4 regions of the Microbacterium sp. LWH7-1.2 genome follow, and region 4 is predicted to be linked to each of the others. Evidence: predicted binding sites of a transcription regulator. Region 4 holds the regulator's gene; each other region holds the start of a gene.

Region 1 (7,749 bases), 1.6 Mb from region 4:
CGTGACGCCCGGGAGGAGTCGTGCCGTCTCCATCGAGAACTCGAACGGCACGTAGACGTCGTTGACGTAGACGGCGGCGGCGCCGCGCGCCCCGGAGGCGGCGATCGCGGCCGCGTCGTAGAGCGACGGCCACTCGAACTCGGCGAGCGCGAGGGTCACGTCACGCCAGGGCTGGAACCCGGGGACGGTGTCGAGCCACTCCCGGCGCACGTGCTCGCCGGTGAAGAGGGTCGGGTCTTCGCGGAAGTCGGCAGGCTCGGTGCGCTCGGCGGACCACCGGGTGGGGTGGCCGTCGGCGTAGCTGGACTCGTGGAAGACGAAGTACAGCGGGTTGCGGGCGTTGAAGGGCAACGCCGCGGCGAGGTCGTGGCGGAAGGCGTTGGAGCGCGGGTCGCGTTCGAGCAGCCCCCACAGCGTCTGCCAGCCGTCGTTGGTGCCGAGCGCCGAACCCACCGAGCGCACGCGTGAGACCGAGGCGACCTCACCGCCAGGGAGCACGAGCTCGCCGTCGACCGCGAGGTCGATCACGCGCCGCATCGCGTCGCGGTGAGCGGGGAACCGGCGGTAGTACTTCTCCGACTCCTCGCGCATCTTGTCGTACGTGAGGGCGTACACGTCGTCGGGGGTGCGGCCCACAGCGCTCAGACCGCCGGTGATGTAGACGTGCTCGAGGGACGCAGCATCCGTCGAGAGATACGCCAGGGCGGTGAACCCGCCGAATGACTGCCCCAGCACGCTCCATCGCTCGGCGCCGAGGTGCTGCCGGACGGCCTCGCAGTCGCGCACGATCGCATCGGCGCGCAGATGGGTGATGAACTCGGCGAGCTCGGACGCGTCGCGCTCCAGGTCGTCGTCGCCGACGGGCGTCGAGAGCCCGGTGCCGCGCTGGTCGAGCAGGACCACGCGGTGGTGCTCGAGCGCCGCGTCGAGCCACGACGGCCCCGACGGGGAGTGGAACGCGCGCGGCGCCTCGTGACCGGGCCCGCCCTGCAGGAACACCAGGTACGGCAGGCTCTCGCCGCCGTCGCGAGTGACGACGGCCGCGTGGATGTCGATCGTGCGGGCGTCGGCCGCGTCGCGCCACACGAGAGGGACCCTGAGGAAGTGGTCGTCGATCGTCAGATCCTGCATGCGGCGGGTCGTCACGGACATGCCCACGAGCCTATGGCGTGGCTCCGACGGCAGCGGGAACGACCGCGAGAGCGGCCCACGTTCCAGTGGCCACGAACACGGGCGCGCCGAGGATGCCGCACCAGAAGCCGCGCGCCACGTCGTCGGTCGGAGCGAACAGCGCGAAGGCCGTCACACCGACGAGGAGCACCGCCGCAATGAAGAGGAACGGCTGCTGGAGCGCGGGCGTGAGTACGGCGAGGTCGAGACCGACGAGCAGGAGGAGGGCCGGCGAGACGTAGTCCGACCATCCCGCCCGGATCGCGAGGAGCCCCAGCACGATGGCGAAGGCGAGCTCGACCCAGAACACGACGACGGAGACGACGAACGCCGTCGTCCCGGGTTCGATCGCGGTGGGCGCCGTCCACAGCCGCCCCAGGAGCACGCCGCCGCCGACGCCCAGCGCGAGCCCCGCGAGACTCTCGAGGCCGAGAATCGCGCGCCACCACCAGCCGCGCGGCGGGTGCTCCTGCCCCCACGTGGCCCACACCAGCGCCGCGACGCCGAAGACGGCCGCGATGAAGGCGAGGTCCCGCGGGTAGGCGCCCGTCATGGCCGCACTCTACTCAGTGCTACTCAGCCGCGCGTGCGGCGCCTGTCGCGCGACGCCACCGACCCCAGCCGCCGGGGGCGGCGGGGCGGCCCCTGTGCGGCGGTCGGCAGCACGATGGGCTGCGTGACGATCGCGTCGACGACCATCGAGCCGTCGGTGGGGCCGATGACGGCGATGGGCGTCGTCGGGGTCGCAACCATCGGCGTGACCGGGGCCTTCGCGAGCCGGCGGTGGGCGTGGATGTATGCGGGCACGAGCACGACCACGGCGCCGAGCCACGCGAGCGGGTTGCTCGCCGCGACGCCGATGAAGCCGAAGACGCCGCCCAGTACGACAGCCGCACCGACGCGCATGACGAGCTCGATCACACCGGTCACCGTGGGGATGAGGGTGTGGCCGAGCCCCTGCAGCGCGCCACGGAGGACGAACAGGATGCCGAGGATCCAGTACGTCGCACCGTTGATGGCGAGCATCTGCGCCGCGAGGCCGACGACCTCGGCCGAACCCTCGTCGATGAACAGCGAGACCGTCATCGCGCCGAACGCGATGAGCAGGGCGCCGAGCACGATCGCCACGCCCACCGACATCCACGTCGCCTGGACCACCCCGCGGCGGATGCGGTCGGGTCGGCCGCCGCCGTGGTTCTGGGCGACGAACATCGAGACGGCGAGACCCAGCGACTGCAGCAGCGCGACCGCGAGGCCGTCGACACGGGATGCCGCGGTGTACGCGGCGACGGCGTCCGCGCCGAGCTCGTTCAGCGCCACCTGGACCGAGAGGGTTCCGATCGCGATGATCGAGGCCTGGAAGCCCATCGGCAGACCCAGGCGCAGGTGGTCCGCGAGCTCGGCCCGGCTGACACGCCAGTCGCTGCGGCGGACGTGGAGCACCGGCATCCGTCGCCGTACGAACTCGAGGCAGAGCAGCACCGAGATCGCCTGCGAGACCACCGTCGCGAGCGCTGCACCGCCCACGCCCCAGGCGAGCGGGCCGACCATGACGATCACGAGGACGACGTTGAGCGCGCAGGCGAGCGTCAGGAACACGAGGGGCGTGCGCGAGTCGCCGATGGCGCGGATGATCGCCGACAGGTAGTTGAAGAACATCATGGCGCCGGCACCGAGGAAGCTGATCTGCGCGAAGACGATGGCGTCGTCCATGAGCTCGGCGGGCGTCCGCAGCAGCTCGAGCAGGGGCGCGGTCAGCAGCGGCGCGCCGACGGTCAGCAGCAGGGTGCAGATGCCGGTGAGGATCGTGCCCGCAGCGACCGAGCGCCGCACCGCCGCGTGGTCGCGCGCACCGAACGCCTGCGCGGTGGGGATCGCGAAGCCCGACGTGAGACCCCACGCGAAGCCGAGCAGCAGGAAAAGCATGCTGCCCGTCGCACCCACCGCAGCGAGCGCGTCGACGCCGAGGCGGCGCCCCACGACGACCGCGTCGACGAAGTGGTACAGCTGCTGCACCACGTTGCCGATGAGCAGTGGGACGGAGAAGAGGACGATGACGCGCCACGGGCGGCCCGTCGTCAGGGCGGTGGTCATGAGGCGGCTCTCGAACGAGAAGACGAGGGAGGACGGATGCCGCGCCCGCAGGCGACGGAGAGATGCCGAGTGGCAGGCGCCCAGTGTATCGAATCGATTCGGAAGCGCCATGCTCAGGTGACGTCGTTGCGCAAAACCCTCGACCGGGGGCGCATCTGCACATTCGACCACGGCGTAGATTCATACTATTGATCGGCTTCCTTCTTGGGCGGTTATCGAGTAGAGTATCGATCAGAGATTCGATGAAGAGGTGGCCCCTCGGGGCGTGGGATGAGCGCGGTTTCGGCCGCGGACAGATGCTGAGGCAGATCGCGTGCGATGCGCGGGAATCTCGCTCCACTCCTTCTGACTGCGAGTCCCATGTCTGCGATCCCGCCCCCAGATCCCGGTGCTGACGACGCCGGCGAGGACGCTGCGGCGTTCGCACGGGTAGGGCGGCTGGTCGAGTCGTTCGTGGCCGGCCGTAAACAACGGGCGCTCGCTGAGGCGGCCGAGATCCGGGTGCTGGCGGACGCCGCCACCGTCGCGCGGCCGTCGATCTCTTCGCCGGAACAGGCAAGGCGGGCGGAGCTCGACCGCCGGGCACTCGTCGCCGACCTGGCGACGTCGACACGTGTCTCGGAGTGGACCGTGAACCGGCTGCTTTCGGAGGCTTCCGACCTCTGCGATCGGTTCCCGGCCGGCGTCGCGGCGCTCGAGCGCGGCGAGATCTCCCGGCAGCACCTCGCGGTGATCCACGACTCGGGCGGCCCGATCGCCGACGACGACGCCCGGGCCGAGTTCGTCCGTCTCGCGCTGGAACGGGCCGTCACCCTCACTCCCGGCCGGCTGGCGTCGGTGCTGAGAGTCATCGCCGAACGGTTCCGCGAGTGCGCGATCCAGGAACGCCATCAGCAAGCCGCTGCGGGTCGCAACATCAGCGTCGCCGACCTGCCCGACGACATGGCTGCACTCACCGCGGTCATGCCCGCGACGCTGGCGCACGGCATCGTCGACCGCCTCACCCAGCAGGCGCGCTCGGTCATCGCCGCACGTGGCGACGGTGAGGGTGGCGACGGAAGCCCCGACGAGGCGGCCGAAATCGACGTCGAGGTCGAGATCGAGGCCGACGAGCGCACGATGGATCAGATTCGCGTCGACATCTTCACCGACACCTTGCTCACGGCCGGCCCCACGGATTGTGTCGCCGGCACCGGACTCCACGCGATCCGCGCCACTGTGCAGGTCACCGTCCCGGTGCTCACCATGACCGGCGCGTCCACCGAGCCGGCACTGCTCGCCGGGTACGGTCCCATCGACCCCGACACCGCCCGCGTCCTCGCCGCCGGTGCCACGGGGTGGGAACGCGTGATGACCTCACCGGTCACAGGCAGCGTCCTCGCCGTCGATCGGTATCGTCCCGGACCGGCGCTGAACCGGTTCCTCGCCGCCCGTGACGAGCGCTGCCGGTTTCCCGGCTGCCGCCGGCCGGTGTGGCGGTGCGACGTCGACCACACCATCCCCGCCGCCGACGGCGGACCCACCCACCACGCCAACCTCGCCCACCTGTGCCGGCGCCATCACACCCTCAAGGGCGTGACCGCGTGGTCGGTTGAGCAGGTCTCGCCCGGCGTGCTGGTATGGACCAGCCCGACCGGGCGAAAGCACACGGACCGGCCCGAACCGGTCGTGAGATTCACCTCCGACGACACCGCCGAACGGCTCCGGGGGATGATGCGCGAACCCTGGCTCTTCGCCGCCGACGACCCACCGGGGTCCCCCGGCGCCGCACCCTTCTAACCGGACCGCCGGGTGGCGGCTGGGCCCACGCGCCCGGAGGCTCCGGGCGACGCGCCAGCGCCTGGAGGGGCTGTGGGGACCGTCATCGCGCGCCCGCGGACCGACAATCGGCGCATTCCCGTGACGAGCACGCCTCCGACGAGGAGCATGCCACCGAGGATCTCCGCGGGCGTGGGGATCTGACCGAGCAGCAGCGCGGCCGACGCCATCGCGACGACGGGTGCGAGCAGCACCCACGGCACCACGGCCGCGGACCGGTTGCGCGCCAGGAGGCCGTTCCAGATCGAGTAGCCGATGATCGTGCACAGCAGCGCGGTGTAGAGCGTCGAGACCGCAGACTGCCAGCCGAATGCGGCGATCCCCGCGGCGATCGCCGCCGGGCCTTCGACGACGAAGGAGAGCATCAGCGCCGGGATGGGCACGACGAGTGCCGACCACACCGTCAGCGACAGCGAGCCCAGGCGGCCTGGCCCGCTGACGGACCCGGCCCGTCGCGAGATGACGTTGCCGATGCCCCACGAGAACGCCGCGGCGAGCGCCAGCGCCACCGCGAGGGCGGGAGCATCGCCACCTCGCCCGGAGGCCACGATGGCGAGGCCGACCACGCCGATTGCGACACCGGCGATCTGCGGCGCGGTCGGGCGTTCACGCAGCACCGCGGCCGCGATGAGGATCGTGAACACCGCCTGCGCCTGCAGCACCAGGGCGGCGAGACCCGGCTGAAGCCCCAGCGCCATCGAGGTGTACAGCAGCCCGAACTGCCCGAGGCTCATGAAGAGGCCGACGCCGGCCACCGTGCGCCAGGAAGTGCGGGGCCGCGGGACGACGAAGACTGCGAGCGCCACCACGAGGAAGCGGATCGCGACGAAGAGAAGCGGCGGCACGCCCGTCATCCCCCAGTCGATCACGACGAAGTTGAATCCCCAGAACGATGCCACGGCCGCTGCCAGCACCATGTCGCGTCGATTCATGAGTCCCACTTCACCGGAGCGGGGAATGAAGCACCAGCGATGCTTTCTCCACGAAACGATGTAGCGTTGCTTCATGATCGACCTCGAGGCGGTGCTCTCTCTTCGCGCGGTCGCCACGCAGGGCAGCGTGGTCGCGGCGGCGACGAGCCTCGGCTACACGCCGTCCGCGGTATCGCAGCAGGTCAAGCGCCTCGAGCGCGAGACCGGCATCGCCCTCCTCGAACGCGCGGGACGGGGAGTCATCCTCACGGAGGCGGGCACGCGCCTCGTCGTCGCGTCCACGCCGATCCTCGCCGACCTCGAGCGCCTCCGCGCGGATCTCCAGCTCACCGCCGGGGCCGACGACCGGGTCGTCGGCGAGATCAGGGTCGCGGCGTTCTCCACCGTGGTGCGCGGGCTGGTCATCCCGGTGCTGAGCGAGCTGGCCGAGCGGCACCCCGATCTCTCGCTGCCGCTGCGCGAGAGCGAGCCCTGGGAGACGATCGCGCTCGTCGCGTCGGGTCAGCGCGACCTCGGCGTCGTCCACCGCTGGGGCGGGGTCGCCCTCGCGATGCCCGACCACCTCGTCTCGACCGCGTTGTTCACCGACGTCGCCGACGTCATCCTGCACCGCGACCATCCGCTCGCCGGCCGCACCGAGCTGCATCCTGAAGAGCTCGCGGGCGAGACCTGGGTCGCGACCTTCGAGGCGACGATCTGCCGGCAGTGGCTGCGCCGGCTCTTCGACGGCGTCCCGAACGCGCCGCGCATCGTGCACGAGTCGATGGAGTTCCAGAACCACCTCGAGTTCGCACGCGCCGGCCGGGCGGTCGCGCTGGTGCCGCGGCTCGGACGAGGTGACCTCGGACCGGACCTCGTCGCGATCCCCACTGCTGCGCCGGCGTCGACGCGCGACGTGCTCGCCGTCCATCGCCGATCGCAGGAGGATTCCCCCGCGCTGCGCACCACGCTCGACGCGTTCGTGGAGCACGCGCGCACGATGTGAGGAGACGGATGCTGCGGCCGCAGCATCCGTTCACCGTTCAGGTGTGCCCGCTCACCTGCCTGGCGGGCCGTCCAGCACGGTCGGCACGTACTCGAGCAGCTGGATGCGCCCGTCGAACGTGCGGGCCTCGACGAGTTCCAGCCGTACGTCGGGGTAGCCGTCGAAGATCCGGTCCTGTCCGGTCGCGCCGGTGATCACCGGGAACACGCCGACGCGGTACCGATCGACGAGCCCGGCGCGCAGGAGCGACCGGCAGAGAGCGACACTGCCGAGCGTGCGCAGCGGGCGGTCGGACTCCTGCTTCAGCCGCCGGACGAACTCGACCGCGTCCTCGCGGACCAGCGTCGAGTTCTCCCACGCCAGCGGCTCGTCGAGGGTCGATGAGAAGACGTACTTCTGCATCCCACCGAGCATGTCGGTGCCTTCCTCACCCCCGGCGGTGAGCTCCGACATGAGGCGATAAGTCGTCGCACCCATGAGCAGCGGGTCGTCCTTTTCGGGCGACTCCGCGAGCCAGCCGAGGTACTCCGGTCCCTCCATCCCCCAGAATCCGGGCCAGCCCTCCGCGGCCCCGTAGCCGTCGAGCGAAATGATGAAGTCGACCGTCACGGTCTGCATGGGAGTCTCCTCGTGTCCGGTTCCGCGCCTGCGCGCAGGACTCCTCTTCGAGCGGATGCCTCGTGCCCGAGACTATGCGCCCGCTCGGCATATCGGAACCCGTCGCGCAATCGCGAGCGGTCTGACATGATT
Region 2 (7,749 bases), 720 kb from region 4:
GGCGAAGCGACGGATGCGCCCGACCTCGGCGCCGGTCGGCTGCAGCTTGGGGCCGGCCATGGCGGACTCGATGCGCTCTTCGACGACGTCGGGGAGCTTCACGCCGCCTCGTGCGAAGATCTTGATCCCGTTGTCGGGTGCGGGGTTGTGGGATGCCGAGACCATGACGCCGAAGTCGGCATCGATGTCGGCGATCAGGAAGGCCGCTGCGGGGGTCGGCAGCACGCCGGCGTCGAAGACGTCGACGCCCGACGACGCGAGGCCGGCTTCGACCGCGGCGGAGAGGAATTCGCCGGAGACGCGGGGGTCGCGGGCGACGACGGCGGTGAGCCGCTTGCCCGCGGCGCGGCGCGCCTCGGCGGAACGGCCCTGGCCCAGGACGACGGCGGTCGCCTGGGCCAGGGACAGTGCGAGATCGGCGGTGAGGGGGCCGTTGGCCAGCCCCCTCACCCCGTCCGTGCCAAAGATCGGCATACGGAGTGGACGCCGATCAGCGCTTCGAGTACTGCGGAGCCTTGCGGGCCTTCTTGAGACCGGCCTTCTTGCGCTCGATGACGCGAGCGTCGCGCGAGAGGAAGCCGGCCTTCTTGAGGGTCGGGCGGTTGTTCTCCACGTCGATCTCGTTCAGCGCACGGGCGATGCCGAGGCGGAGCGCACCGGCCTGGCCCGAGGGGCCGCCACCCGAGATGCGGACGATGACGTCGTACGCATCCGTGAGGTTGAGCACCGTGAAGGGGTCGGTGATGAGCTGCTGGTGGAGTTTGTTCGGGAAGTAGTCCTCGAACGCACGGCCGTTGACCGTGATGGTGCCCGAGCCGGGGACGACGCGCACGCGGGCGATGGCCTGCTTGCGGCGGCCGACTGCGGCGCCCGAGACCGAGAGCACGGGGCGCTCGGCGGCGACGACGGTCTCGTCGACGGTGGACTCGGTGGAGTAGCTCGTGGGGGTTTCTTCGATGTTCGCCATCAGTGTGTCCTGTTCTGTGCGGCGCTTACTGGGCGACCTGGTCGAAAACGTACGCGGTGGGCTTCTGCGCGGCGTGCGGGTGCTCGGCACCGCGGTACACCTTGAGCTTCGACAGCTGGTTGGCGCCGAGGCTGTTCTTCGGGAGCATGCCACGGACGGCCTTCTCGACGGCGCGGACCGGGTTCTTCTCGAGGAGCTCCGAGTAGGTGACCGACTTGAGGCCGCCCGGGTAGCCCGAGTGACGGTAGGCCTTCTTCTGCTCGAGCTTCTGGCCCGTCAGCGCGACCTTCTCGGCGTTGATGATGATGACGAAGTCGCCCATGTCGATGTGGGGGGCGAAGGTCGCCTTGTGCTTGCCACGCAGGAGCGCGGCAGCGTGCGAGGCGAGGCGGCCGAGGACGACGTCAGTCGCGTCGATGACCAGCCACTCGCGCTGGGCTTCGCCAGCCTTGGGGGTGTAAGTGCGCGTCACAGTAGTGCTGCTTTCTTGATTCGAACGGAGAGGTTCGTGAATCCCACTCCGGGGTGGTTCTGTCTTCGTCCCCTCGCTCGTGAAGCGAGTCGAAACGCAGAACACGCCAGTGGAGGGCTCACGTTCGCGGTACCGGGTCAGCTGAGCCGGACACCAAAGATCAATAGTACGCGACACGGATGCCTCGACCAAACCGGCGCATTACCCGCAGATCTCCTCACATCAGGAGCGCCACGCCGTGAGCGTCACGCGCCGGCTCGTTCATGCGGCACATCGTGCGACATCTGTCACACCTCGTTCACACGATGTCTCTAACCTTCTTCTCATGAATGCACCGTCGATCAAAGCAGTGATCCCCGCCGCAGGCTTGGGCACGCGCTTCCTCCCTGCCACCAAGGCGATGCCGAAGGAGATGCTCCCTGTCGTCGACAAGCCCGCCATTCAATACGTCGTCGAAGAGGCGGTGGCCGCGGGCATCGACGATGTGCTCGTCATCATCGGACGCAACAAGAACGCGCTCGCCAACCACTTCGACCGGGTCACCGAGCTCGAGGACACGCTCCACCGCAAGGGCGATATGACGAAGCTCGAGCGGGTCATGCATTCCAGTTCGCTCGCGGACGTCCACTTCGTCCGCCAGGGCGACCCGCGCGGTCTCGGTCACGCGGTGCTGCGCGCCCGCAAGCACGTCGGCAACGAGACCTTCGCCGTTCTCCTCGGCGATGACCTCATCGACGCGCGCGACCCGCTGCTCTCCCGCATGATCGAGGTCTCGCAGGGCCAGTCGGCGACGGTCGTCGCGCTCATGGAGGTGGATCCGAGCCAGATCCACCTGTACGGGTGCGCCGACGTCGAGAGCACCGACGAAGCCGACATCGTGAAGATCAAGGCTCTGGTCGAGAAGCCGTCGGCCGACGAGGCACCGAGCAACCTGGCGATCATCGGTCGCTACGTGCTCAAGCCTGAGATCTTCGACGTGCTCGAGCGCACGGAGCCCGGCAAGGGTGGCGAGATCCAGCTGACGGATGCCCTCGAGGTGCTCGCCGACGACGAGCAGGTCGCCGGACCGGTGCTCGGTGTCGTTTTCGGAGGTCGCCGCTACGACACCGGCGATCGTCTCGATTACCTGAAGTCGACCATCCGGCTCGCCCTCGACCGCGACGACCTCGGCCCCGAGCTGGCCCAGTGGATCAAGGAGCTCGCACCGCAACTCGACTGAGCCGGACACGGTGAGCACGGACGGATGCCGCGACCCGAGGCATCCGTCTCCGGCTGTGTCACCACGCGGTCTGCGTTGCAGAGGACGCGCAGGCTTCCTCCTGGTAGCCCTCTCCCCGGGGTACGGGCACAGCTCTCTTGCGCTACGAACACACCTCTCCTACATGTGCGCGCTCTCGTCTCGGTGTGCGCTCCGTCCGCCACCCCTGGCGTGCCCCGCGAGGTGCGACCCTTCGGGGATCCACGCGCCCGGGGTCCCGGGTCTCGGCGGAAGATCCGGTGGTTGCCGCCACTCGGCGCGGTCGGGTGGTCGGGGTGGATCCCACGCCCAGCTCCACGCCGACTTGGAGCCGAGCACGATCGGGCTGCCCTCGCCGGTCGGCGGGCGCAGCATGAACGGCCCTCTCCCGTCTCGGGTGATGCGCCACCCGGTGTTGTGCAGCTTCATATGGTGGAACCTGCAGAGCAGCACGCCCCGATCGACGTTCGTCTCCCCGCCCTCAGCGAAGTGGTCGCAGTGATGCGCTTCGCAATATGACGGAGGCCGGTCGCAGCCCGGCCACACACAGCCGCCGTCGCGGACGGCGAGCGCGAGTCGCTGCGCGGCGGAGTACATGCGGGCTTCACGCCCGAGGTCGAACGGGTTGCCCTCGGGATCGACGATGACCTCGACCAACCCGTTCGCGCATGTATTGCGGTCGATCACCGAACCGGGCAGCGCGCATCCGCCGTCCATGTCGTGTCCGACCGCGACAAGTCGACCGAAGGCATCACGGGGTCCGGCGTCCTTGACGACGACCATCCGCACACCTGGCTGCCGGGATCCGAACACACGCTTCGTCTCGGCGAGCGCGCCGGCGCGAGTCATGTCCATCAGCAGGTCATACGCGAGCTGGTCGTTCGTGCGCGGGTCGTCGATGAGGCTCTCCGCGGCCGCACGCTCTTCGTCGGTCATGAAGCGAGGTCCACCGCGGCGTGGGCGCAGTCCCGCGGCGAGCATGGACCGCACGAACGCCCCCATCTCATCGTCGAAGGCGATCGTGCCGCGTTCCTGGCCATCCGGGTCGACCCACATCCGGAATCCGCGATTCTCGAACCGCCGACCGTAACGCTCCTCGGCCCCGACCGGGTCGAGCATGTCCCGCATGGTCCGCGCGCGCTTCGCCAGCTCCTCCACCGGCAGCCGTGACGCCTCCGCCGCGAGCGCTTCCGCCGCCAGCGTCCACGCCTCACGCACCATCGCTTCGCGCACGGTCTGTTCAGCCGGGTCCACCGGCGGGAACAGCATCGACGCCGCCCCCGGATCCCCGTCGTCGCCGGGCGCATCAGCCCCACCCGGGCCCGCAGCACCACCCGGGCCAGACTCGCCCGGCGTGTCGATCGCGCCAGGCACGGCACCGCGCTCAGCGGTCGCCACCCGGGGCTCACCCAGCCCCCGTCGGATCGCGTCATGCTGTGCCGTCGTCAGCCGCCCATCGAGCAGTCCCCGCCGCAGCGGCTCGTCCCACGCCACCACCCGCACCGGCGTCTTCTCATCCGGCGTGCCACCGCCGACCTCGTCGTCAGCACCGGCCCCCGGATGTCCATCACCCGAGCCGCTGCCGACCCCGTCGGCACCGAACCCCGGCAGCCCGTCAGGCACCCCCGCAACCTCGCCACCCGGCGCGACCGCGGGAGGCGCAGCATCCGTTCCCTCCACGAGCGACTTGCCGACGCGCACCTGGCGCACGGCGTCGGCCCTCGTGCCGCCGGTGATCGACTGGATCAGCTTCTCGGGCGTGGAGAACCCCTGCCCCGCGGCGAGTCCGCCCTGACCGCGGTCTCGCGAGGAGCGCGTGGCCGCGACCCCGGCGAGCACCGCCTGCAACCGGTCGGCGTCGTTCGCGATCGCGCCGACCTCGGCGAGGACCTCGAGCACCGACGAATCACTCAGCCGCGCCGCGCTCGACGGGAGCGCCTCAGCATCGACATCCAGCTCCGACCATGCCGCGAGCCGGTCGAGCCGGCCCCGCAGATCGGTGAGGATGTTCATATCTGAAGCATCTCACCCACCTCCGACATTCGAATCTCTGTTCGCATATGCCGGACCCGAATGCCCCACCGCACCCGCGGCTTCACACTCGAACTCTCCCCGCTCTCAGCCGCACGCGACATTCCCCCTATATAGAGAGGAACGGATGCCGCGCCCCCGCCGCCTCACCAGATCAGCAGCGCCGCCCCGACCGCGTTGAAGACGACGTGCGCCGTCAAGGCCCCGGCGAGCCTCCCGGTCAGCAGCGTCAGCACGCCGCATCCCAGCCCCACCGCCACGGTGCCGAGAAGCAGCCCGACCGGCACGAACGGTCCTGCTGCAAGTGCGTGCAGTCCCGCGAACAGCGCCGTCGAGAACAGCACGGCGACCGCACCGGCGACCCACCGCCCCGCCCCCGCGAGCGCATCGCCCAACGCGCGCTGGAGCAATCCCCGGAAGAACAGCTCCTCTACTAAGGGGGTGACGAGCACGGCGCCTGCGAGGGCGAGGAACGTCGCAGCCATCACGCCCGAGTCATCCGCGGCGAACCCGCCTCCCAGGCCACCGGCGGAGGGCGCGACGAGCTCCACGAGCGCTCGCGCGATGAGCCCGACGCCCAGTCCAGCGACGACGTCGATCCACGAGAACCCGCGCAGCCCGGTGGCCACCGTGAATCGCTCCTGTGTCACCCGCACGGCTACGATGACAGCGCCCAGCAGCGGAGCCGACAGCAGCACCAGGTCCACGAGCGCGACCAGGACGAGCGGCCAGCCCGCGATCGCCGTGCGCATCGACGGCAGCCAGAGGATCATCGCCGCGGCGAGCAGCGCGCCGACGGCGGCGACCGCGAGGGCCACCCACGGATGCTGCCACGCGCGCCGGCGGCCCGGCGCATCTGCCGACACATCGGCCCCGTCGTTCACCACCGCACCCCCGAAGCTCGCCGGATAAGACGAAGACCCCGGGCCGGAGCCCGGGGTCTTCGTGATGTCGTAGGTCAGCGGTTGGCAGCCGCGCGACGACGGGCGACCGCAGCCGCGACGGCGATGCCGCCGAGGCCGATGGCGCCGACGCCGAGCCAGATCATTGCCCCCGGAACCTCGCCACCCGTGGCGGGCAGCTGGCCCGAGCCACCGGCAGCGGCCGTCCCGACGGTGAGCGTCTGGGTGGCGACCACGTTGCCCTCGCCGTCCGTGGCCGTGACCACGTAGGTGCCGGTCTGGCTGGCCGTGAACTGGACCGAGGCCGAGCCGTTTACGACCTGCTTCTCGACTCCGCCGCTACCCGCGGCGTGGACCAGCGAGGCGAGCGTGACGCCCTGGCCGGGGGTGACGGTGATGCGGATGAAGGGAACGTTCAGGTTGTTGAACGTGATGGTGATGGTCTGTCCCACGGCAGGCGTGGTGTCGCTCACGACAACCGTCGGAGGGTCAGGGGTGTAGTCGGCGGATGCCGCACCGGCGCCGCCGAGAACCAGCAGGCCGGCGACAGCAATCGCGGCGAAAGTCTTCTTGAACATGGCAGAGATCTCCCGAGTTATTTGCACGTCATCGGCTGGGGGGATTTGTGTCGGGCAAGCACTCCCCGGTTGCCCGACGCGTGCCACGCTATCGCATTCTGAGAGTTCAGTGAGAGGCCCAGGGTTTCCAGAAAGTAACAAATTGTCGTCCGTGTCCCCCGAATGGAGGACAAAAACCGAAATGCCTGTCCCCCATATGGGGGACAGAACCATTCGACATGCACCAATGCCGCCCTTTCGGGGGACAAATCAAGCGCGAGATGCGAAATGTCCCCCATTCGGGGGACAAAGCGAGCCGCACGGAAAGCCTGAACGTCTAGGTCAACGCGGTCGCGAACGCCATCACAGCGACGTACGAGGCGTTGTAGACCGCGTGCACGAGCACGGCTCCCCAGAGGCGTCCGGTCAGCAGCACGAGGAGCGCGCACACCATCCCCAGAAGCGAGAGCGACACCACGCCGCTCACGTCGCCGGCAGACGAGATCCCGTGCATCAGCACGAAGAGCGCAGTCGACGCGAGCGCGGCCGCGAGCCCCGCGGCGAACTTCCCGAACGGCCGCCGCAGCACCGTGTACAGCGCGACGAGCAGCACGCCACGGAAGAAGAACTCCTCCACCACCGGCGCGACGACGACCGGCGCGACCACGTCGAACACCACCGTCGACAACGGCACCGCCCCGTCCACCTGCGTCAAGGTCGGCAGGGCAGCCGGCGTTCCGTCAAGCCCCTCGAGCCACCCCTGAGTCGTGCGCAGCAGCGCGCCGAGCACGAGCCCGTAGAGCACGTCGAGCGCGCGGATCCGCAGCAGGCCGATCGGGCGCGACCGGGTGAAGGCCCACACGATGGGAAGGAGCATCCCGATCCAGACGATGACGGTGGCGGATGCTGCGGCCCACGGCGAATCCCACACCGCGGCGACGGCCGCCCCGAGCAGCACGCCGGCGCCGAGCGAGATGAGGGCGACCGCCAGCAGGCCTTCGCGCCACCGGTAGACCGTGCGCCCGCCGAGCCGCCAGTCCGTGCGGGCCTCATGCGCACCGCGCCGCGACCGCCGCGGAGCGGCCGCCTCGTCGACGGGCGCTTCCTCCGCGGGGACGGCCGCGGAAGCAGCCGCCGGCGGCTCCAGCGACCACAGATCGACCACGGGTGCGGCGTCGCTAGGCTGATCGGGCACGCGCCTACGTTACCCGCCGTGTGGAGGCCCCTCTTGTTCGACATCCTCACGGTGTGCACGGGCAACATCTGCCGTTCACCCCTCGCCGAGCAGCTTCTGCGCGCACGGCTCGCCGATCTCGCGCCCCACGTCTCGAGTGCCGGCACGCGGGGTCTGCCGGCCGCCCCGATGACCCCCGAGGCTGCACACATCGCCGAAGCGCTGGGCGTTCCGGCGTCCGAGACGGCCGAGCACCGGTCGCGATTCCTCACCGAGCAGCACCTCGTGACGCCCGACCTCATCCTCGCGATGACCCGCACGCATCGCCGTGCGATCGCCGAGCTGGCGCCGTCGCGCCTGCGCTCCACGTTCACGATCCGCGAGTTCGCGCGCATCGCCGCAGCCGTGC
Region 3 (7,749 bases), 1.0 Mb from region 4:
CATGTTGCCTTCGTCGAGTCCACGGCCCATCGGGATCACCTCGGCCATGCCGGCGAGGGTGTCGATGACCTCCTCGTACACGGAGTCGTGCACGTAGAGGCGCTTGAGTGCGGCGCAGGTCTGGCCGGTGTTGATGAAGCAGCCCCAGAACAGGTCCTCGGCGATCGCGGCCGGGTCGGTGCCGGGCAGCACGATGCCGGCGTCGTTGCCGCCGAGCTCGAGGGTGAGCCGTGCGAGGTTGCCGGCCGACGACTCGACGATGCGGCGGCCGGTGGCCGTCGACCCGGTGAACATGATCTTGTCGATGCCGGGGTGCCCGGCGATCGCCGCGCCGACCTCGCGGTCGCCCGGGACGACGGTGAGCACGCCCTCGGGCAGGTGCCGGTTGAAGACCTCGGCGAGGGCGAGCACCGACAGGGGCGTGAACTCGCTGGGCTTGACCACGACGGTGTTGCCCATGCGCAGCGACGGCGCGATCTGCCACACCGAGATCATCATCGGCCAGTTCCACGGGCCGATCGCGCCGACGACGCCGAGTGCGTCGTAGTGCACCTCGGCGCGCGAGTCGCCCGCCTCGAAGACCACCTCGGGCTCGAGCGGGGTGTCGGCGGCGGTGCGGGTCCACACCGCGCACGCTCCCACCTCGAACCGGGCGTTGGGGCCGTCGAGCGGTTTGCCCTGCTCGCGGGACAGCAGCTGGGCGAGTTCCTCGGCGCTCGCCTCGATGTCGTCGGCGATCGCGTTCAGGATGCGCGAACGCTCGGCGTGGCCGAGCGCGTTCCACGCCGGCTGGGCCTGGCGCGCGGCGGCGACGGCGGCGTCGAGGTCGGCCACGGTGTGGACGGGCGCGTAGCCGATCGTCTCGCGGGTGGCAGCATCCGGAATCGCCCGCCCCTCCGTCTCGGAAACGGTGATGGCGTCCAGAAGCGACGTCGCGACGGTCATGGGATCCTCCTCGATCGGGTCTGACTCGATTGTCGGAGGATGCTGCGGGCCGCAGTTGACCGCCCGCGCAGGCTGCTTGACCGCGCGCGCTACGCCGGACGCACCCCGCTCGGCGGCACCCCGAAGTGCGCGCGGAACGTGCGGCTGAAGTGGGCGGCATCCACGAACCCGTTCGCCAGCGCGACGTCGGTGATGGAGCGGTGCGCCTGCTGCGGGTCGACCAGTGCGTCGTAGCAGCGCTCGAGGCGGCGGGTGCGGATGACGGTCGAGACCGTGGTGCCCTGCTCGTTGAACAGCGCATGCAGGTGACGTACAGAGATGAAATGCGCGGCGGCGATCTGGCCGGGAGAGAGCTCGCTGTCGGACAGGTGCTCATCGATGTGGTCGAGCACGCGGCGCATGAGCGCGCCGTGGGCGTCGGTGCTGGTCGCCTCGCGGCCGAGATTGGCCTCGAGGAGAGTTCCCACCATGTCGACGGCCGTACGGAACATGCGGCGCGCCAGATGCGCGTCGAGCTCGCCGGCCCCGCGCGCGAGCGAGGCGACGTACGGAGCGATCATCGCGCCCACGCCGCCGGCGCCGTCGAGGCGGGTCGCGGTGACGTGGCCGATGGTCTCGGCGGGGATGTCGAGCAGGACCTTCGGGAACATCACGACCGACATCCGCATCGTCTCGTCGAACAGGAGCGAGTACGGGCGGTCGGTGTCGTAGATCGCCATGTCGCCGGCGCGCAGCGAGATCTCGCGGCCGTCTTGAACGATGAGGCCGGTCCCCCGCTCGATGAGCGAGAACTTGAAGTACTGCTGGGGTGCGCGGGAGATGAGCCCCGGGGTGCGGTGGACGCTGTGGCCGTCGGCAGCGATGCCGAAGACGTGGATGTCGCCCGAGACGGCCGCGTCGAGGGCGCCGCGGAAGCTCTCGTCTTGGTCGGCGTGCACGTCGAGCGCGACGACCGCCTGCGAGACGGCGTGGCGGTACGCCGTGAACGACAGGGGTTCTTCAGACATGGGCTCACCTCACTGTGGCCGAATCGTATACGATTCGCGAGTTTACCACGCGAGCGGCCGATGTGCCCCCACAGGCAAGGACTCTGCCCGCGGCGTCAACCCCCGATGCGCGGGGATCGGGACGATGATCCCCACCCGACCTGAGCATCGAAGGAGCTGCACATGGCCACCTCCGGCCCCACGACCTCGACGACCCGCACGGCAGCGCATCGCCGCCTCGGGGTCCTCGCGGTCGCTTTCATGATCATCGCCGCCTCGGCGCCGCTGACCGTCGTCGCCGGCGGCGTGACCAGCGCCTACTCGGTCACGCATGTCGACGGCATCCCGTTCGGCTATATCGTCCTGGCCGCGGCGCTCGCGATCTTCGCGATCGGCTACGCCGCGATGAGCCGCTTCATCACGAACGCCGGCGCGTTCTATTCGTACGTCTCACAGGGAATCGGCCGCCCGACCGGCGTGGGCGCTTCGGTGCTCGCGCTCATCGCGTACAACGCGATGCAGATCGGCATCTGGGGCATGTTCGGCTTCCAGATCTCGTCGTTCATCGAGTCGAAGACCGGCTGGGCCAGCCCGTGGTGGGTCTGGGTGATCCTGGGGATCGTCGTGGTCGGCATCCTCGGTGTGAACCGCGTGGATCTCTCGGCGAAGGTGCTGGGCGTGCTCGTCGCCCTCGAGTTCCTCGCGGTCATCGTCTTCGACGTCGTGGCGTTCGCGAACCCCGCCGAGGACTTCACCCTGGCGCCGATGACCCCGTCCGCGCTCTTCGTGCCGGGTGTCGGCGCCGTCCTCGCCTTCGGCATCGCGGCGTTCATGGGCTTCGAATCCGCCGCGATCTACGGCGAGGAGTCGAAGGACCCGAAGCGCACCATCCCGCGCGCGACCTTCCTTGCGGTGGCCGTCATCGGCGTGTTCTATGCGATCTCGTCGTGGGCGCTCGCGCTCGCCGTCGGCCCCGCGAAGATCACCGACCCCACCGGGATCACTCCGGAGGAGGCGGGTCCGCCGCTGTTCTTCAACTTCGCCGCCGAGCACCTCGGCATGCTGTGGGTCGACCTCATGTCGATCCTCTTCATCACGAGCCTGTTCGCCGCGCTGGTGAGCTTCCACAACGCCGTGTCGCGCTACGCGTTCTCGCTCGGCCGTGAGGGCGTGCTCCCGCGTCAACTGGGCACGGTCCGCACCTCGAGCGGTGCGCCCTGGGCGGGCTCGCTCGCGCAGTCGGTGCTCGCGCTCGTCGTGATCATCGGCTTCGCGGTCGCCGAGAGCGGCTGGAACCCCGCGAGCGGCCCCTACCCGGTGCTCACGCTCTTCACCTGGCTCACGAACCTCGGCGCCTTCGGCCTCGTGCTGCTCATGGTGCTGGTGTCGGCCGCCGTGATCGGGTTCTTCCGACGGGACGGGCGCGACGTCGGTGCGGGAACCCGGTTGGTGGCGCCCATCGTCGCGCTCGTCGCGCTCGGGATCGTCTGGATCCTCATTCTCGTGAACTGGGACGTGCTGCTCGGCCAACCGCAGTCGACGCCGACGACGTTCATCCTGCCCGCGATCCTGCTGGTGCCGTCGGTCGCGGCGGTGCTGTGGGCGTACTGGCTCCGCAAGGCCAAGCCCGACGTCTACCGCCGGATCGGTCACGGCGCGGAGGAGGCGGATGCACCGCATCTCGGCAGCGAGGCGGTGGGCGTGTGACCCGCTGACGCCGAGAAGGGCGATGGGTGGTGCAGCATCCGTCGCCCCTCATGTTCGGGGCGCCACGGTGTGCTCGAATCGCGGCGAGGTCGTTCGCGGTCGGTCAGAACGGTGCCTCTGCGCCCAGTCCATCGCCGATATCAGAACGTGCCGGGGGCCGAACGGTGAATGTCGGGACCTTGCGCTCGGGCTGCACGATGTACCGGCGCCCCGTCGGAGACGTCCACGCCACGGCTCCGCCCGAGCCTTCGATCTGCCGGACCTGCCAGTCGGTGTTGTCTTTGACGAGGTGGTGGCCTTTGCAGAACGGCAGGGTGTTGTCGAGGCATGTCTCGCCGCCGTCGGCCCATCGAATCTGATGGTCGATCTCACAGCGAGAGGCCGGCATCGAGCAGCCGGGACCCATGCATCGGTCGGCCCGCCATCTGACGAGTCTCTTCAATGGGGCCGGCGGCGGATAGCTGTCGCGGCCGACGGAGAGCACGATGCCGGTCTCGGGGTGGGTCAGCACCCGCATCCACCGCGCGTCGCCGCCGCACAACTCGCGGGCCTTCGACAGCGGGATCGGGCCCATGCCCTCGACCACGGGCGGGTCGCCGGCATCGGCGTACTCGTCGTCGAGTAGCGCGAGCACCGGTACGGTGACGACGACCTGCGCCCGGATGCCGGACGCCGCCTCGGGGAGGTGATCGGTGGTGCCATCGATGAGGAGGTCGGTCGCGACGTCGGCGCGTAGCTGATCGAGGGTGCGGGTCTTACCGTCCACACGTGCGATCGCCTTCGCCATCTGCGTCAGCCGACCGTGGATGGCGTGGATCTCCACTTCGGCGCCGAAGATCCACAGTCCGGCCATGCCGTCCTGCCCCCGCTCGACGGCGATGCGTCGCTGCGTGAGCGCACGCTGGTGCCGCTCTTCCAGGGTCGTCGCCTGGGCGGTGTCGATCAGCGTCCGCAGTGCCCGCCGGAAGGTGCCCACCGGCTCCGACGCCGCCAGCGGCACCGCACGTTGCAGCAACATCTCGCGTAGCTCCGGCGGCGCCTCATCAAGAAGATCCGCGATGATCTCGGCGTGCTTCTCGGTCATGCGACCCCACCCCAGCGCCTCCAGCGCAGCCGGGTAGCGCCGCACCAGCGCCTCGGCCTGCGCGATCAGACGCCCCGCGGCGTACTCGGTGACACGCATCGCCGCCGCCAGCTCGAGGCGGATCGACCGCTCCACGATGTCCCGCACCCCGTCGCCTCGGCCGTCGGCCTCGCGAAGCAGGTCCCGCCGCATCGCGTCGACGCGCAGCAATCGCTGCGCCGCGAACACCGACATCATCGTCGCGGTCTCGACGACCAGGTCCACCGCATTTGGCACGGGCGGCACGAACTCTTCCTCCGCCCCGAACGACCACCTGCCATCCTCGCTCTCGGGAGGAGGAGGCGTCTCGGGCATGAGTCCATAGTAGAACAAATATTCGAAAGTCTCAATGCCTGAAGGCGAAGTTTCATCACGTTCTCGCGCAGCAAACCCACGCTCAGGTCAAGCCCCGAACGACGCACGGTGACGCCGGGCGCTGTCACCAGAGCGGACGGGTGACGGCTGCCGCAGCATCCGTCACCCGTCTTCTCGCCCCCGCGCTCTCAGTGTCCGCAGGCGCACTCCGCACCCATGCCGCAGCCGGCGTCCGCGGTTGCGCCCGCCACCCGAGGACCGGTCGCGCCCGGGGCGCCCGCGGCGCCCGTAACCCTGTGGCCGACAGCGTGCGCCTGCGAGGACTCGGGGATGTTCATCGCGGGGTTCACATCGAGGAAGCCGTAGGGCTTGAGCCAGAACCCGGCGTAGTCGACGGGCATGATGGGCCAGTCCTCGGGGCGCGGGATGTGGGTGAGGCCGAAGGTGTGCCACAGCACGAGGTCCTCGCCGTCGATCGAGCGGTCGTCCGACGTGTAGGCCGGCAGCCCGGCGCCCCCCTGGTGCGCGTTCGGATAGCGGCCGGCGGGCCAGCGCTCGTCGTGGTCGTACGCGGTGCCCCACAAGTGCTTCGTCGCGAAGGCGGCGCGCGCCGCGACCGACGATGCCGGGTCGGCCATGAGCAGCGCGGTCGGCTGGGGAAGGAGGTGGTACGCCGTGGGCTTGCCGAGGTAGTTGGTCTTCGAGGCGCTGCGCACTTCCCACACGCGCGCGACCGACGTGTCGGCGACGCGCTGGGCCTCGGCCTCGGTGCGCAGCGGCGTCTCGGTCCAGGTGAACGCATTGCCGAAGGGGTTCGCGTCGCCCATCGGGATGCGGGCGGCGTCGATCTCGACGAGCTCGTTGTCTTCCCCGTCGATCGCGACGTCGAGGCGCGCCGAGAACAGATGCTGGTGCACCGGCGCGAACACACCCGGAGCGATCTCGGGCGCGTGCTTGCTCGTCGAGCCGGGCACACCACCGCCGACGAACACGATGCCGGTGGCCTTCGCCTCGAGCTGGATCGAGCCGTCGAGGGAGAAGTACCAGTAGAAGCCGTAGTCGTAGTTGCCGATCGTCGAGAAGTACGAGACGACCAGGCGCCGCGAGCGGCGGACGTGCGAGCCGACCGGTCCCTGCTCTGTGTGCTTCCAGAGGATCCCGTAGTCCTCCTCGTGCATGCACACGACGTTCGGGATCTTCACGGGGTGCCCATGGTCGTCGGCGATATGGCCGTCGAAGTACCGGATCACGCCGAGGCAGTCGCAGCCGAGCTCGAGGTGGTTCGCGTTCTTGCCCAGCAGATACTCGCCGGCGTCGAAGTAGCTGATCCAGAAGCGCGTGTTCGAGGTGTCGCCGTAGGGCACGACCATCTCGGGCACGCTCGCGCGGGTCAGCACCGGGCGGTCGTCGAAGCGCACGTCGTGCAGCACGAGTCCTTCGCGCGCGTTGAAGTCGACGCGCATCGACCAGTTCTCCCACTGCACGAGCGATCCGCTGACGGAGAAGCTCGGCCCCTCGGGCTGCGTGATCTCGATGGGCTTCAGCGTCTCGCGGGCCGGGCCGACGGCAGCCGGCGTGTACTTCCCGCTCCCCGCCGGGACCGGCACGTCGCCCTCGTCCTCGATGCCGATGACCGCGTTCGACACGAGGTCGACGTGCACGATGAGGCCCTCGACCGGGTGCGCCCACGGGATGTCGTCCTCGCTGTCGCGCAGGAACGTGAGCGAACGGATGACGCGGCGCCCTACTTCGTTCTCACGCCCGACGAAGCCAGGGGCCAGGGGCGAGCAGAAGGCGAGGTCGATGCGGTCCTCCAGGCCGCGGCGCTTCATGGCGGCGCGCCACTCGGGCGAGGCCTTCACGATCTCCGCCGCACGGTCGTACTCCTCGAACAGGTACTGCGGCTGGCCGTAGGGCGCCGCGGTCGGATCGAGCTCGCGCGTCGCGACGACGACGCCGCGCGTGACGGACACGATGGCTTCCGTCACGGCGCCGGTGCCGGCATCCATGAGCGTCACGTCCATACGACGATCGAACGGCTGACCTGGCGACCAGGCGGCGAGCTCGTCCTTGGTGGGCTCGTCGGGCAGCAGCATCGGCACGCGCACCGTGTCGCCCAGCAGGCCCGCCGACACGAGGATCTCGCGCGCCGCTTCGATCTCGCCCGCGGTGAGCGGGTCGAGCGGATGCCGCGGCTCGGCCTCCGTCACGGCGATCACCGGAATGAGGTCCGGGTTGTCGTGGGGCTGAGTTGGCGCGTCGGGCGTGTGCGCAGGCATGGGGCCTCCTTCGATCCGCCCCCACTCTCCCCTTCACAAGCCCCGGTGGCTTGACCGGGTGCGCAGGAACCGTGACTCCTGGTGCGACGCCACCCGGCGCGGGCTCAGGTCTCAGAGCCAGTGGCGCTTGCGGAACACCCAGTAGAGGGTGAGGCTCGTCGCCGCCATCAGGGCGAGCGCCATCGGGTAGCCGAGCGGCCATTCCAATTCGGGCATATACACGAAGTTCATGCCGTAGATGGTGCCCACCAGGGTGGGGCCGAAGAGGATCGCGGCCCATCCCGAGATCTTCTTGACCTGCTCGTTCTGCACGAGCGCGGTATCGGTCTGGCGCTGCGTGACGATCGTCGCGTTGACGGTGAGGGCGTTGTCGAGGATCGAGCGGAACGCCGCG
Region 4 (7,749 bases):
CGGGGGCGGCCTGGATCCCGGCAGCGGGATCGGCACCGGCACGGCGGAGCACGGCGTCGCGCGCCGTCACGAGACACGCGAAGTTCGCCATCGTCCCGCCCGTCACGAACCCCACCCCGCTGCCGGGGGGAAGCCCGAGGAGGTCCAGGAGCCACGCCGCGGCCACCTCCTCGACGGCGGCTGCCGCCGGAGTGAGCTGGCGTGCGCCGGCATTCTGATCCCACGCCGACACCAGCCAATCGGCGGCGAGTGCCGCCGGATAGGTGCCGCCGATGACCAGTCCGAAGAACCGTGGAGATCCCAGCGCGATGAGACCGGGAGCGGATGCCTCGGCCAGCTCCTCGACCACGGCCACGGGATCGATCCCCTCCTCGGGCAATTCTCGTGGAAGGCGTGCGTGGGTCGCGTCGACGTCCAGGTCGGGGCGGATCGCCCGCTCGTCGACCGAGTCGAGCCACGCCATCGCGTGGCGGTGCGCGACATGAAGGACAGTGCCGTATTGTCCGTGCGGGCCGTGGTTCATCGGGCTACCTCCGACGCCCGATCCTCCGCCCCCGCACCGGGAGCCGCAAGAGGCCGGATGGCGCTCGGTCATCGCGTTACGGGCGATGCCTCGTTGTCAGCGGCCGCGGACGAGCTTGACAGTCAGAGAGTCGACGAGAACGGCGATGCGGTCGTCGGCGGCCCAGCGCTTGGCGAGGCGCGCGAGCACGGCGTCGAGCTCGGCCTTCTCGAGGCCGTCGATGAGCTGCAGACGCACGACGAGCTCGGGGCCGCGCAGGCGCGCGTCCGGGTCGCCCGCCTCCACGGCCAGGTCGATGACCGACAGCTCGCCGCCGATGCTCGCCTGAAGACCCGCGTACACCTCGGGCGAGAGGAAACTCGGCTCCCAGGGCTGGCCCTGGCCGATAGCCCATACGGCGGGGCGGCGGATGACGAACTCGGTCTCCGACGCCGGGTCGACCACGATGAGGTCGGTGTCGTCGGCCGCCGCGGACAGGGCGGTGCGGACGCCGTCCGCCGGAACCGGCCGGGCCGCGGCATCCCATCGCCTCATCGTGTCGACCGACGTGAACACCGGCAGCACGCGGCGGCCGTCGGGGGCGGCGACCGTGACGATCGAGAGCTCCTGCGTCTTGTCGACCTCGAGGCCGTGCGCCCCGATGCCGTGGTCGCCCTTCTCGGCGACGAGAGGGATCAGCAGGCGCGCCGCACGGTAGGCGTCGACGACCTCGCGCTGGCCGCCGGTGCCCGCGCGGAACGCGGTGAGCGCGGCGAGCAGCGCCGGGTCGGCGGAGCCGTCGTCGGCGGCGTGCGGATTCGCCTGGAAGCTGCGCCCCTCCCACGGCACGCCCGCGGAGTCGCCGCCATGCCCAGGGCCGTGCTGGGCGGCGTGCGGGTCAGTGTCCGGCGACATCCAGCGCCTCGGCGAGCGTGAACGCGCCGGCGTAGAGCGCCTTGCCCACGATCGCGCCCTCGACGCCGAGCGGGACCAGGTCGCGCAGCGCCGCGATGTCGTCGAGGCTCGACACGCCCCCCGAGGCGACGATCGGCTTCGGGGTGCGGGTGGTCAGCTCGCGCAGCAGGTCCAGGTTCGGGCCCTTGAGGGTGCCGTCCTTGGTGACGTCCGTGACGACATAGCGGCTGCAGCCGGCCGACTCGAGACGGTCCAGCACCGTCCACAGGTCGCCGCCCTCGCGCGTCCAGCCGCGCGCGGCGAGCGTCGTGCCGCGCACGTCGAGCCCGACGGCGATCGCGTCGCCATAGCGGCCGATGACGTCGGCCGCCCACTCGGGATTCTCGAGAGCGGCCGTGCCGAGGTTGATGCGCGAGGCACCGCTCTCGAGCGCGGCCTCGAGCGTGCGGTCGTCGCGGATGCCGCCCGAGAGCTCCACCTGAACGCCGCGGACCTGCTTGATGACCTTGCGCAGCACGCCGGCGTTGCTGCCGCGACCGAACGCGGCGTCGAGATCGACGAGGTGGATCCACTCTGCGCCCTGACGAGCGAAGTCCAGTGCGGCATCGACGGGGTCGCCGTAGCTGGTCTCGGTGCCGGCCTCGCCCTGCGTCAGACGGACGGCCTTGCCGTCGGCCACATCGACGGCGGGCAGGAGGACGAGCTTGGGTGTGGATGCGAAATCGTTCATGGATCCTGACTCAGACGTGGGGAAGCTGTGGGGCGGATCACGGGAACACGCGCTCCCGCGGACGGCACGGTCTCAGAGGGTAGCCCCGCCGAGCCCGTCGATCCAATTCGTGAGGAGACGGATGCCGGCATCCCCCGACTTCTCCGGGTGGAACTGCGTGGCCGACAGCGGCCCGTTCTCGACCGCTGCAAGGAACGGCGTGCCGTACTCGCACCACGTCAGGACGGGCTCGGGGAAGGGAGGCTGCACGTCGAGCAGCCACTTCTGCGCGCCGAACGAATGGACGAAGTAGAAGCGCTCGTGCTCGATGCCGCGGAACAGGCGAGAGCCCTCGCCGGGCTCGACCGTGTTCCAGCCCATGTGGGGCAGCACGGGGGCGTCGAGCTCCGTCACGACACCGGGCCACTCGCCCATTCCCTCGGTGTCGACGCCGCGCTCGACGCCGCGCTCGAAGAAGATCTGCATGCCGACGCACACACCGAGCACCGGACGCCCGCCCGCGAGCCGACGCTCGATGAGCTCGTCGCCGCGGCTCGCGCGCAACGCCTCGGCCACGGCGCGGAACGCGCCGACGCCGGGCACGAAGAGCCCGTCCGCGTCCATGATGAGGCCGCGATCGGAGGTCAGTCGCGCGTCGGCGCCGGCCGCGACGAGTGCCTTGACCGCCGAGTGCACGTTGCCCGACCCGTAGTCGAGGACGGCGACGAGCGGCTTCTCCCGTTCAGCAGGAGCGCTTGCGGTCACAGGGCGCCCTTCGTGCTCGGGATGCCGTCGATGAGCGGGTCGAGCGCCTTCGCCTGGCGGAACGCGCGGGCGAAGGCCTTGTACTCCGCCTCGGCGATGTGGTGCGGGTCGCGCCCCGACAGCACGCGCACGTGAACCGTCAGCGCCGCGTTGAATGCGATCGCCTCGAACGTGTGGCGCACGAGCGAGCCGGTGAAGTGGCCGCCGATGAGGTGGTGCTCGAAGCCGGCGGGCTCGCCGGTGTGCACCAGGTAAGGACGGCCGCTGATGTCGACCACCGCCTGTGCGAGCGCCTCGTCGAGCGGGACGAGCGCGTCGCCATAGCGTGAGATGCCCGACTTGTCGCCGAGCGCCTCTCGGATCGCCTGGCCGAGCACGATCGAGATGTCTTCCACGGTGTGGTGGGCGTCGATGTCGGTGTCGCCCGACGCGCGGACCGTGAGGTCGGTGAGCGAGTGCTTCGCGAACGCCGTCAGCAGGTGGTCGAAGAACGGCACCGTGGTGTCGATGCGGCTGCGGCCGGTGCCGTCGAGATCGAGTTCGAGCTCGACGGTCGACTCGCTCGTCGCCCGGCGCAGCGAGGCGGTACGTGGTGCGGCGCTCATGCCGCCGATCCTACCGAGGCGAGGGCGTCGAGGAACGCGGTGGTCTCGTCCTCGGTGCCCGCGGTGACCCGCAGGTGCGACGGGATGCCGACGTCGCGGATGAGCACGCCCTCGTCGTAGAGCGCCTTCCAGGTCGCGGCCGGGTCGGCCACGCCGCCGAACAGCACGAAGTTCGTCCACGATTCGTGCGGCGTGTACCCGAGCGCCTCGACCGTGGCCGAGATGCGGTCGCGCTGGGCGACGATCTCGTCGACCATGCCCAGCATGACGGGGGCGTGGCGCAGCGCCGCGGACGCTGCCGCCTGGGTCAGCGCGCTGAGGTGGTACGGCAGGCGCACGAGACGCAGCGCGTCGATGAGAGCGGGGTCCGCGGCGAGGTAGCCGACGCGGGCGCCGGCGAATGCGAACGCCTTGCTCATGGTGCGCGAGACGACGAGGCGCTCGCGCCCGGGCAGCAATGTCAGCGCCGAGCGCTCCTCGTGCGGGGCGAACTCGAAGTACGCCTCGTCGACGATGACGACGCCGTCGGTGGCCTCGTACACGGCTTCCACGACGTCGAGCCCGAGCGGAGTGCCGGTCGGGTTGTTCGGAGAGCACAGGAAGATCACATCGGGCGAGGCGTCGGAGATCTGGGATGCCGCGTCTTCCGCGTCGATCGCATAGTCGGCCGATCGGGTGCCCGAGATCCACTCCGCACCGGTGCCGCGCGTGAGCAGCGGGTACATGGAGTAGGTGGGCGTGAAGCCGAATGCAGTGCGCCCCGGCCCCGCGAAGGCCTGCAGGATGTGCTGCAGCACCTCGTTGGAGCCGTTCGCGGCCCAGATCTGATCGCGGGTGAGACCGTGGCCGAGATAGTCGGCGAAGCCTTCCCGCAATGCGGTGAACTCGCGGTCGGGGTAGCGGTTGACGTCGCGCAGTGCGAGGGCGATCGAGTCGAGGATGTCGTCGGCGACCTCAGCAGGAACGGGATGCGTGTTCTCGTTGACGTTGAGGGCGACCGGGAGCGGTGCCTGCGGGGCGCCGTAGGGCTTCTGCCCTCGGAGATCGACGCGTAGGGGGAGGTCTTCGAGACGTGCACTCACCCATCCCATGGTAGGCCCGACCGTCACGACCCCCTCGCCGCGTGACGCCGCGCGACGCACCGCGCGATCAGCGGCCGTACGCTGCCGGGATCGCCAGGCGCTGCCCCGCCTGGACGAGGACCGTGTCGAGGGCGTTCAGTCGCACGAGCTCGTCGACGACGTCGCGCGGATCGCGGTCGGGCGCGACCTCTTCCGCGATCGTCCACAGTGATTCGCCGGGCGCCACGGTGACCGTGATGAACGAGCCCGCAGGTGCGCCCGCGTCTCGCGACGCGAGGGCCGAGCCGCCGCCGAGCACCGCCACGCTCAGTGCGATGACCGCGGGAAGGGAGGCCAGCACAGCGAGTACGCGACGACCCCGCACGGTCAGGCGGAGACGCGTGGATCGCCCGGCCACGGCGCGCGTGGCGCGCTGGGCTGCGGCACCGGCGGCGCGGGCCGGCGACGGGACGGACGTCGTGAAGTCGATCGCGGTCATGCTCGTCTCCTCCTGATGGGGAGAGATTCGCATTCTCCACTCGGCCGGGAGTGAAGAATGCGAACCTCTCTTCCGAAGCTATCTTCGAGTCTGTACGATGTCAATACCGGGTTCGGGCGTCGATCCCTCGAACGCGACACGCGGTGAGGTTGCCACCTCATCCCGTGGGATCCGGATACGGTTTCGATACGAGAACCCCACCACGGGCCTCCGACATTCGAAGAAACAGCGCTCGGCGGCCGAGCGCAGGACGGAGCCGGAAGATGAGCGACGCGGCCGGGCGAGAGAAGCCCCAGACCCGCCGGCGCAAGAGCCTGAGCGACAAGCAGCTCGCGATCCTCGAAGTGATCCAGCGCTCGATCGCCCGTCACGGCTACCCGCCCAGCATGCGGGAGATCGGCGATGCCGTCGGCCTCAAGTCGCTGTCGAGCGTCACGCACCAGCTCAACCAGCTCGAGCTGAGCGGGTATCTGCGGCGCGACGCCGGCAAGACGCGCGCGATGGAAGTGCTCATCGACCTGCCCGGCACTGCCACCGAGAGCCCCGCCGACGCCGCGCCGTCGGTCGGCGACGCCGCGCTCGTCCCGCTGGTCGGCCGCATCGCCGCGGGCGTCCCGATCACGGCCGAGCAGCAGGTGGAGGAGATCTTCCCCCTCCCCCGCCAGCTGGTCGGCAAGGGCGACCTGTTCATGCTGAAGGTCTCCGGCGAGTCGATGATCGACGCCGCGATCTGCGACGGCGACTGGGTCGTGGTGCGATCGCAGGCCACGGCCGACAACGGCGACATCGTCGCGGCGATGCTCGACGGCGAGGCGACCGTCAAGACGTTCCGCCAGCGTGACGGCCACACCTGGCTCCTCCCCCGCAACTCCGCGTTCGAGCCGATCCTGGGCGACGATGCCACCGTGCTCGGCAAGGTCGTCGCGGTGCTGCGCGCAGTCTGACCCGGCTCATCCGGGCGCGTGATCGCCCTCTGCGCAGGCGACTGTTGAGGCGCGGTTCGACGCCAACCGGTGCGGTGGGTGGCGGTGGTCACGAGCAGGCGCTATAAGGGGGGAATGACCGCCGCAACGCCCGCGCCAGACGTTCCCGACCTCCAGGCTCGGCTGGACGCGCTCGAGGCCGAGAACGCCCTCCTCAAAGCGGGGGCCGCTCCTGCTCCGACCACCGGCAGGACGACGAGCCGTCCCGCGGGCAGCGGATGGCGGGCGTTCTTCTCGGCGCTGTGCATCGTGATCGCATCGATCCTCGTCCCGATCTCGATCGTGACGGCGTGGGCGCGGCTGGAGCTCGTGGACGAGTCGGCGTTCGTGCAGACTCTCGCTCCGCTCGCCGACGATCCCGCCGTCCAGCAGATGATCATCGATGAGACGGTCGAGGCCGTCCAGGCGCAGGTCGACTTCGAACAGCTCACGGCGAACGTGTTCGAAGGGATCGACCAGCTCGGGCTGCCGCCGCGGGCCTCGCAGGCGCTCCAGCTGCTCCAGGCACCGGCGGCGCAGGGCCTCGAGAACCTCCTCACGCAGACCGTGACGCGCGTCGTCGAGTCGGACGCCTTCGCCGACACCTGGACGGCCACAACGCGTGCGGCCCACCGCGCCCTCACCGCCGCGGCGACCTCCGACGGCGGCGGCATCGTCGTCATGAGCGACGAGGGTCTCGGCATCCAGCTCGGCGCGATCGTCGAGCGCGTCAAGCAGAACCTCATCGACCGCGGTGTGGGCCTCGCCCAGCTGATCCCGGCCGTCGACAAGGTGGTCGTCATCGGCACCGGCGACACCCTCGTGACGATCCGCACGACGTACGCGCTGGCCGCGGCGCTCGGCTGGTGGCTGCCGATCATCACGATCGGCCTCTTCGTGCTGGGCATCCTCATCGCGCGCCGCCGCAGCACCGCCGTTCTCGGTTCGGGCATCGGCTTCGCGCTCGGTGGCGGCGCCCTGGCGCTCGCGTTCGCGGTCGGCTACCCCGTCGTCGGCCAGACGGCCGTCCAGCTCGGGCTCTCCGCCACGGCTCTCGACGTGGTCTACCAGAGTCTTGTCGGCGCGATGCAGCAGACCGCCGCCATCGCGGTGCTTCTCGGGCTCGTGATCGCCGCGCTGGGCTGGTTCGCGGGCCGCTGGTCGCCGGCCGCACGGTCTCGGCAGGCGATCGGCAGCCTCAACTCGTCGGCGCGCCGTCAGCTCGCCAGCCACGGCTTCCGCACCGGGCGCTTCGGTATCTGGCTCTCCCGCTACCGCACGCTGGTCCGCACGCTGGTCATCGTCCTCGCCGTCATCTGGCTGTTCGCGCTGCGACCGCTGTCGGCGGGCGACATCTTCCTCGTGCTCATCGTCGCGCTGGTCGTGACGTGGATCCTCGAGCTGCTGCAGGTCCGTCCCGACGAGGCGGTGGTGACCGACGAGCCGGTGCTCGAAGACGCCGACCCCTACGGCACCGCCGACACCCTCGTGATCGACGCCGACACGGTCGTCGTCGACGACGCGAACGACACCGAGGTCATCCTCGAGACGACGGATGCCTCGGCCGACGCGTCCGCGCCGGCCGAGGCATCCGCGAAGAAGCCCCGCTCTTAGAGGCCCGCCTCCACGCGCTCGCGCACGAGTCCGGTCGCCTCGACGAGGTTCTTCAGAGAGGCGACCGTCTCGTCGTACCCACGTGTCTTGAGCCCGCAGTCGGGATTGACCCAGACG

The links. The regulator LexA, encoded in region 4, represses DNA repair genes until DNA is damaged. The targets are predictions, from matches to a motif close to TCGAACANNTGTTCGA.
Region 1: a site for LexA is predicted at 3,492-3,507, ahead of MRBLWH7_RS14100 (DUF222 domain-containing protein). Genes of this name have one in related genera too.
Region 2: a site for LexA is predicted at 4,719-4,734, ahead of MRBLWH7_RS09995 (DUF222 domain-containing protein). Genes of this name have one in related genera too.
Region 3: a site for LexA is predicted at 5,087-5,102, ahead of MRBLWH7_RS11330 (DUF222 domain-containing protein). Genes of this name have one in related genera too.

The regions. Positions count from the first base shown of each region.
Region 1 covers NZ_CP151637.1:3,039,075-3,046,823, reverse strand. The annotation lists gene MRBLWH7_RS14115 (alpha/beta hydrolase) at 1-1,152, opposite strand, end outside; gene MRBLWH7_RS14110 (hypothetical protein) at 1,163-1,723, opposite strand; gene MRBLWH7_RS14105 (MATE family efflux transporter) at 1,747-3,264, opposite strand; gene MRBLWH7_RS14100 (DUF222 domain-containing protein) at 3,625-5,043, shown strand; gene MRBLWH7_RS14095 (EamA family transporter) at 5,040-6,014, opposite strand; gene MRBLWH7_RS14090 (LysR family transcriptional regulator) at 6,088-6,999, shown strand; gene MRBLWH7_RS14085 (dihydrofolate reductase family protein) at 7,051-7,617, opposite strand.
Region 2 covers NZ_CP151637.1:2,122,191-2,129,939, forward strand. The annotation lists gene glmM (phosphoglucosamine mutase) at 1-474, opposite strand, end outside; gene rpsI (30S ribosomal protein S9) at 491-967, opposite strand; gene rplM (50S ribosomal protein L13) at 993-1,439, opposite strand; gene galU (UTP--glucose-1-phosphate uridylyltransferase GalU) at 1,765-2,658, shown strand; gene MRBLWH7_RS09995 (DUF222 domain-containing protein) at 2,818-4,689, opposite strand; gene MRBLWH7_RS10000 (CPBP family intramembrane glutamic endopeptidase) at 4,854-5,591, opposite strand; gene MRBLWH7_RS10005 (LPXTG cell wall anchor domain-containing protein) at 5,666-6,187, opposite strand; gene MRBLWH7_RS10010 (CPBP family intramembrane glutamic endopeptidase) at 6,504-7,361, opposite strand; gene MRBLWH7_RS10015 (low molecular weight phosphatase family protein) at 7,380-7,749, shown strand, end outside.
Region 3 covers NZ_CP151637.1:2,429,741-2,437,489, reverse strand. The annotation lists gene MRBLWH7_RS11345 (aldehyde dehydrogenase family protein) at 1-945, opposite strand, end outside; gene MRBLWH7_RS11340 (helix-turn-helix domain-containing protein) at 1,035-1,952, opposite strand; gene MRBLWH7_RS11335 (APC family permease) at 2,115-3,638, shown strand; gene MRBLWH7_RS11330 (DUF222 domain-containing protein) at 3,742-5,076, opposite strand; gene MRBLWH7_RS11325 (primary-amine oxidase) at 5,265-7,355, opposite strand; gene corA (magnesium/cobalt transporter CorA) at 7,467-7,749, opposite strand, start outside.
Region 4 covers NZ_CP151637.1:1,399,143-1,406,891, forward strand. The annotation lists gene MRBLWH7_RS06660 (aminotransferase class V-fold PLP-dependent enzyme) at 1-463, opposite strand, end outside; gene MRBLWH7_RS06665 (SseB family protein) at 620-1,417, opposite strand; gene priA (bifunctional 1-(5-phosphoribosyl)-5-((5-phosphoribosylamino)methylideneamino)imidazole-4-carboxamide isomerase/phosphoribosylanthranilate isomerase PriA) at 1,401-2,147, opposite strand; gene hisH (imidazole glycerol phosphate synthase subunit HisH) at 2,220-2,891, opposite strand; gene hisB (imidazoleglycerol-phosphate dehydratase HisB) at 2,888-3,496, opposite strand; gene MRBLWH7_RS06685 (histidinol-phosphate transaminase) at 3,493-4,587, opposite strand; gene MRBLWH7_RS06690 (LysM peptidoglycan-binding domain-containing protein) at 4,646-5,056, opposite strand; gene lexA (transcriptional repressor LexA) at 5,320-6,000, shown strand; gene MRBLWH7_RS06700 (hypothetical protein) at 6,115-7,632, shown strand; gene metE (5-methyltetrahydropteroyltriglutamate--homocysteine S-methyltransferase) at 7,629-7,749, opposite strand, start outside.